Regions from separate parts of the Streptomyces sp. NPDC048659 genome, predicted to be linked through region 2. Evidence: riboswitches for the same ligand, from Rfam matches in the RefSeq annotation. Region 2 holds a riboswitch; the other holds the start of a gene.

Region 1 (3,512 bases), on a different contig from region 2:
GCGGCGACGGCGCCTCCGGCGCCCTGACGGGCCCCGGCCCGAGTGGGCCGGGCGCGCCGTCACCCCGGCGGCGCGGTCAGCCCGTCCCCGGCGCGCCCCGCCGTCACTGAAGGGGCGCGGTGAGCCGGCGCCCCGTGTCGGAGGGGGCGGCGAGGCTGCAGACCACGGCGTCGTCGCCGAGCAGATAACTGGTGCGGTACGGGTACTGGACGAAGGTCGTCCAGCGGGTGCCGAGCGGCTGGTCGGCGGCCTTGCGGCGGAGCAGCGCCCGGCACAGCTCGGCGGCGGCGTCCCGGACGGCCCGGTCGTCGGCGTACCGGCCGGTGAGCCGCAGCCGGGCGACGACCTCGGCGTCGTGCGGCGTGTCGCAGGCGCGGCGGACGACGGTGCCGGGCGCGTCGCGGTCGATGTCGAAGCAGGCGCCGGTGTGCAGCCGGTCGTACGGGGTGCCCGTGGGCGCGGCCGTGCGGTGCGTGTCCGGCTGCGGCGTCCTGCTGGCGGTGGCCGGGGCCGTGGGCGTGACGGCGGGCGCGGCGGGGGCGGTGCGGATCTGGCGCGGTTTCGGCGCCCGGGTCGGTTCCGGGGTGCGGGAGGGCCGCTGCGAGGGGCTCGCGCCGCGCGTGGAGGGCCCCCGGCCGGGCGTGTCGTACGGCGTGTCGGACCGGCCTCCGGCGGGTCCCGCGTCCGGGGGCGGCGCGGTGCCCGCCGCGGCGCGCGTGGGGCCGGTGGCGCGCGGCGGGCGCGCGTCGGAGCCGCCGCGGGCGGTGAGGGCGACCGAGAGGAACAGGACCGCGGCCAGCGCCAGGACCAGCAGGGCGCCGGCGCCCGGCCGCCGAGGGGGCCGGGCGCCGCGGGACGGGGATGCCGTCGGCGGGTGGAGCATAGGGAACAGGTTCACCCGGCGTCGCCCATGTGGCGAGCGATATCCGTGACTTGGGCACCGCTCGTACAGAACCGTGACAATCCCGCTGCTGGGGCGAGACCCCGATCACGGGCGGAGGAGCACGGAAGGGACATCCCGGGCGGGTTGGCCACGGTCCGGGCGGGTCACAGTCCGAGCTGGCGCTCGGCCCCCTCGACGGTCTGGGCGAGCAGGACGGCGATGGTCATCGGGCCGACGCCGCCGGGGACGGGGGTGATGAGGGAGGCCCGCTCGGCGGCGCTCGCGAAGTCGACGTCGCCGACGTTGCCCGGGTTGTAACCGGCGTCGATGACGACGGCGCCCGGCTTGATGTCCTCGCCCTTGATGAAGGCGGGCTTGCCGACGGCGGCGACGAGGATGTCGGCCTCGCGGACGGCGGCGGAGAGGTCGGTGGTGCGGGAGTGGCAGTAGGTGACGGTGGCGTCGCGGCCGAGGAGGAGCAGTCCGGCCGGCTTGCCGAGGATGGCGCTGCGGCCGACGACGACGGCCCGCTTGCCGCTGAGCTCCACGTCGTACGCGTCGAGCAGGCGCATGATGCCGCCGGGGGTGCAGGAGACGAAGCCGGGCAGGCCGAAGCCCATGGCGGCGAAGGAGGCCATGGTGACGCCGTCGACGTCCTTCTCCGGGGCGATGGCCTCGAAGGCGGCGCGCTCGTCGATGTGCGGGCCGACGGGGTGCTGGAGCAGGATGCCGTGGACCTCGGGGTCCTCGGAGAGCGCGGTGATCGCGGCGACGAGTTCCTCGGTGGTCGTGGCGGCGGGCAGCTCGACGTGCTTGGAGCGGATTCCGGCCTTCGCGCAGCGGTTCTGCTTCATCTTGACGTACGTGACGGAGGCCGGGTCGGCGCCGACGAGGACGGTCGCGAGGCAGGGGGTGGTGCCGGTGCGGCGGGTGATCTCGGCGGCGCGGACGGCGGTCTCCTCGACCGTGCGGCGGGCGAGGGCGGTGCCGTCCATGAGGCGGGCGGTGCTGGTGGACATGGGCCACTCCTGGGCGTCGACGATGACCGGTGGATGCCCAGGCGCGCGACGACGGCACGGCCGCGTGATGAGCGCGTCCGCCGGGCCGCTCCCCGGTGGTGATCCACCTCCAGCGCCAGTCACGGCCCGGGACCACTGTACGTGACGGTCCTCCTGACGGGTACCTGACGGGCGCCCGGGACGGGCACCGGCGGGTACCGGACAGGGGGCATATGCACGTCCGCCAAGACGCTTGTCGGCGCCTCGCGCGCGCACGACGATGGCCTCCACGAGGCGAACGACCGCGCCGGGGAGGCCGAGTTGAACGAACCGTTGACCGCCGCGACGGGCGCGGCGGGCGGGACGGGCTGGACGGGCACGACGGGCGGTACGGCTGCGACAGGCGCGGCGGAAGGTGCGGGCGGGGCCGGTGCGGTGCGGCGGGCGTACGAGGCGTTCACGGCCGGCGGCCCGCTCGGGGTGCCGCCGGTGCGCCCGCTGGTCGCGGAGTCCTGGCGGCGCTCGGTGCGGGCGCGGGTGAGCCCGGACGGCGGGGCTCGGGTCGAGCTGGACGAGGACGAGCTGGCGGGGCACCGCGAGGAGCATCCGCTGGCGGCGGTGATGCCGGTGATCCGGGAGCTGATGGGGACGTACGCGCGGGACGGCGAGCATCTGATCGCGGTGTGCGACGCGGCGGGGCGGATGCTGTGGGTGGAGGGGCATCCGGGGACGCTGCGCAGCGCGGGGCGGATGAACTTCGTGCCGGGGGCGCGCTGGTCGGAGACGGCGGCGGGGACGAACGCGCCGGGCACGGCGCTCGCGATGGACCGGCCGGTGCAGGTGTGCGCGGCGGAGCACTTCCAGCGCCCGGCGCAGGCGTGGACGTGTGCGGCGGCGCCGGTGCACGACCCGCGCGACGGGCGCCTCCTCGGCGCGGTGGACATCACGGGCGGGGCGGGTCTCGCGCATCCGCACAGCCTGGCGTTCGTGCAGGCGGTGGCGCGGGCGGCGGAGTCGCAGCTGGCGCTGCTGGCGCCCGCCCCGGCCGCCGCCCGGCCACGGCTGTCGGCGCTGGGCCGCGACGAGGCGCTGCTCCGGACCGGCGGGCGGCGGCTGCGGCTGAGCCGGCGGCACAGCGAGATCCTGGCGGTGCTGGCGCACCGGCCGGAGGGGGTGGGCGGCGACGAGCTGCTGACGCTGCTGTACGAGGACGGGGCGGTCACGCCGGTGACGCTGCGGGCGGAGCTGTCCCGGCTGCGGGGCCTGCTGGGTCCGGAGCTGCTGGCCTCGCGCCCGTACCGGCTGACCGGGGAGGTCGACGCGGACTTCCTGACGGTGGACCGGCGGCTTGTGTCGGGGGCGCTGGCGACGGCGATCGGGGAGTACGCGGGGCCGCTGCTGCCGGGCTCGCGGGCGCCGGGGGTGGTGCGGCTGCGGGAGCGGCTGGCGGGGCGGCTGCGGGCGGCGCTGGTGGACCGGGCCGATCCGGGACTGCTGGCCGACTGGGCGTACAGCGCCTGGGGCGAGGACGACCTCGCGGTGTGGCGGGCGCTGGCGGCGGCCGTGCCGGCGGCGCAGGCTCCGGCCGTACGGGCGCGGCTGACCGCGCTGGACGCCGAACTGGGCGCGGG
Region 2 (3,512 bases):
AGATCTTCGCCGTCTCCTTGAGGATGTACGGCGCCGGGATCGTGAACGTCTCGCCGAAGCGCCCGTTGAACCGCTCCGCGAGGTCGCGGGTCAGCTCGATGTGCTGGCGCTGGTCCTCGCCGACCGGGACCTGGTGGGCCTGGTAGAGCAGGATGTCCGCGACCTGGAGGATCGGGTACGTGAAGAGGCCGACGGTCGCGTTGCCCGCGCCCTGCTTGGCCGACTTGTCCTTGAACTGCGTCATGCGGGACGCCTCGCCGAAGCCCGTGAGGCAGTTCATCAGCCAGGCGAGCTGCGTGTGCTCGGGCACGTGGCTCTGCACGAAGAGGGTGCAGCGCTCCGGGTCGAGGCCCGCGGCCAGCAGCTGGGCGGCGGCGAGCCGGGTGTTGGCGCGCAGCGCGGCGGGGTCCTGCGGGACCGTGATGGCGTGCAGGTCCACCACCATGTAGAAGGCGTCGTGGGACTCCTGCAGCGCCACCCACTGGCGGACGGCGCCGAGGTAGTTGCCGAGGTGGAACGAGCCTGCGGTGGGCTGGATTCCGGAGAGCACACGAGGACTGTCAGAGGCCATGCTCATCATTCTCTCAGGTGCCCGGCGCGATCCCGGACTGCCCTCGCTGCCGTGTGACGCACCTCCCTCCCGGGGCGGGGAGGGAGGTGCGCGGGGCCGGTCCGGTCAGGCGGGCAGGCCCGGGGCCGGGTGGGCCGCCATCAGCTCGGCGACCTCCGCGCGCACGGCGGCCAGGGCCGCCTCGTCGCCCTTGCCCGCCGCCGTGACGGCGCGGTCGATCCACTCCGCGACCTGCGGCATGTGCGTCACGTCCAGGCCCCGGGAGGTCAGGGACGGGGTGCCGATCCGGATGCCGGACGGGTCGAAGGGCTTGCGGGTGTCGTACGGCACGGTGTTGTAGTTCACGACGATGCCCGCCCGGTCCAGGGCCTTCGCGGCGATCTTGCCGGGGACCTCCTTCGGGGTCAGGTCGATCAGGATCAGGTGGTTGTCGGTGCCGCCGGAGACCAGGTCGAAGCCGCGGGCCAGCAGCGCCTCCGCGAGCGCCTTGGCGTTGGCGACGACCGCGTGCGCGTACGTACGGAACGAGGGCTGGGCCGCCTCCCGCAGGGCCACCGCGATGGCGGCGGTGGTCTGGTTGTGCGGGCCGCCCTGGAGGCCGGGGAAGACCGCCTTGTCGAGGGCCTTCGCGTGCTCCGCGCGGGACATCAGCATCGCGCCGCGCGGGCCGCGCAGGGTCTTGTGGGTGGTCGTCGAGACCACGTCGGCGTGCGGCACCGGGGACGGGTGGGCGCCGCCCGCGATCAGGCCCGCGATGTGCGCCACGTCCGCGACCAGCACCGCGCCGGCCTCGCGGGCGATCTCGCCGAACGCGGCGAAGTCGATCGTGCGGGGCAGCGCGGTGCCGCCGCAGAAGATCACCTTCGGCCGCTCCTTGAGCGCGAGCTCGCGCACCTGGTCGAAGTCGATCAGCCCGTCCTCGTGGCGCACGCCGTACTGGACGCCCCGGAACCAGGTGCCGGTGGCCGAGACGCCCCAGCCGTGGGTGAGGTGGCCGCCCATCGGCAGGGCCATGCCCATGACCGTGTCGCCGGGGTTCGCGAACGCCAGGTACACGGCGAGGTTGGCCGGGGAGCCGGAGTAGGGCTGCACGTTCGCGTGCTCGACGCCGAAGAGGGCCTTGGCGCGGTCCACGGCCAGGCTCTCGACCTGGTCGATGACCTGCTGGCCCTCGTAGTAGCGGCGGCCCGGGTAGCCCTCGCTGTACTTGTTCTGGAGCACCGTGCCGGAGGCTTCCAGGACGGCGGCGGAGACGTAGTTCTCGCTCGGGATGAGCCGCAGGGTCTCCGCCTGGAGCCGCTCCTCCGCGCCGACGAGGGCGGCGAGGTCGGGATCGGCGGCGGCGAGGGCGGGGTGGGTGGTGGCGTGGGTGGTGGGGTGCGTCGTCATGGCGTCGCTCCGGGGTTCGGCGGGACGGTCCCGGGACGCCTCGGCGCCGCACGGGACCCGGTCGGTTCCCGTGATGCCCAGGCGGGCGGCACCTCGTGTGGCTGGCCGCGCGCGGCTCCCCCGGGGTCGTTTCCCCGTACGCCAGTCGCCGTGCGTGTTTCCAGCCTAGCGGGCGTGCCGTCACGCGAGGTTTCCCCGTCCGGCATCCGAGCGACGATAAGAAAGGGGACACCAGCCCCTGGCCGCAGGACGAACGGAGATCCCGTGTCGAGGACGCAAGACGAGATCGCTGCCGCGGACGCGCACAGCGCCCACAACTACCACCCCCTGCCCGTGGTCGTCGCCACCGCCGAAGGCGCGTGGGTGACCGACGTCGAGGGGCGCCGCTACCTGGACATGCTCGCCGGGTACTCGGCGCTCAACTTCGGGCACCGCAACCCGCGGCTGCTGGACGCGGCACGGGCGCAGCTCGACCGCGTGACGCTCACCTCCCGCGCCTTCCACCACGACCGCTTCGGCGAGTTCTGCGGGCGGCTGGCCGCGCTGTGCGGCAAGGAGGCGGTGCTGCCGATGAACACGGGCGCGGAGGCCGTGGAGACGGCGGTGAAGACGGCGCGGAAGTGGGGGTACGAGGTGAAGGGCGTGCCGGACGGGCACGCGAAGATCGTGGTGGCGGCCAACAACTTCCACGGCCGCACGACGACGATCGTCAGCTTCTCCACGGACCACGAGGCCCGCGCCCACTACGGGCCGTACACGCCGGGCTTCGAGATCGTGCCGTACGGGGACCTCACCGCCCTGGAGGCGGCGGTCACCGAGAACACGGTCGCCGTGCTCGTCGAGCCGATCCAGGGCGAGGCGGGGGTGCTGGTGCCGCCGGCGGGCTATCTGCGCGGGGTGCGGGAGCTGACCTCGCGGCGGGGCGTGCTGTTCATGGCCGACGAGATCCAGTCGGGGCTCGGGCGCACGGGGCGCACCTTCGCGTGCGAGCACGAGGGCGTGGTGCCCGACGTGTACGTGCTGGGCAAGGCGCTCGGGGGCGGTGTGGTGCCGGTCTCGGCGGTGGTCGCGGACCGGGACGTGCTCGGGGTGTTCCGGCCGGGTGAGCACGGGTCGACGTTCGGCGGGAATCCGCTGGCCTGCGCGGTGGCGCTGGAGGTCATCGCGATGCTGGAGACCGGCGAGTACCAGCAGCGGGCCACCGAGCTCGGCGACCATCTGCACGCGGAGCTGGGGCTGCTCGTGGGCGGCGGCGCGGTGGAGGAGGTGCGCGGGCGCGGGCTGTGGGCCGGGGTGGACGTGGCGCCCTCGGTCGGCACGGGGCGGGAGGTGTCGGAGCGGCTGATGGGGCGGGGGGTGCTGGTGAAGGACACCCACGGGTCCACCATCCGGATCGCTCCGCCGCTGGTCGTGAGCAAGGAGGACCTGGACTGGGGGCTGGCGCAGCTGCGGGAGGTGCTGGCCGGGGGGTGAGGAGGGGGCCCGGGGGCGGGCGAGGGGCCGGGGGCGAGGGGCCCGGGGGTGAGCAGGGGGCCCGGGGAGTGAGGGGGCC

The links. Region 2 has a riboswitch for ZMP and ZTP ahead of glyA (serine hydroxymethyltransferase). Riboswitches for the same ligand answer to the same signal wherever they lie in the genome.
Region 1: it holds a riboswitch for ZMP and ZTP, as region 2 does, so the genes downstream of both, AB0C99_RS11110 (bifunctional 5,10-methylenetetrahydrofolate dehydrogenase/5,10-methenyltetrahydrofolate cyclohydrolase) here and glyA (serine hydroxymethyltransferase) in region 2, are expected to answer to the same signal.

Annotation. Positions count from the first base shown of each region.
Region 1 covers NZ_JBEZHM010000010.1:163,283-166,794, reverse strand. Annotated here, with positions in the region: gene AB0C99_RS11120 (SWF or SNF family helicase) at 1-27, shown strand, start outside; gene AB0C99_RS11115 (hypothetical protein) at 104-883, opposite strand; gene AB0C99_RS11110 (bifunctional 5,10-methylenetetrahydrofolate dehydrogenase/5,10-methenyltetrahydrofolate cyclohydrolase) at 1,048-1,902, opposite strand; ZMP/ZTP riboswitch at 1,931-2,035, opposite strand; gene AB0C99_RS11105 (GAF domain-containing protein) at 2,317-3,512, shown strand, end outside.
Region 2 covers NZ_JBEZHM010000113.1:214-3,725, reverse strand. Annotated here, with positions in the region: gene trpS (tryptophan--tRNA ligase) at 1-571, opposite strand, end outside; gene glyA (serine hydroxymethyltransferase) at 677-1,960, opposite strand; ZMP/ZTP riboswitch at 2,029-2,119, opposite strand; gene rocD (ornithine--oxo-acid transaminase) at 2,225-3,433, shown strand.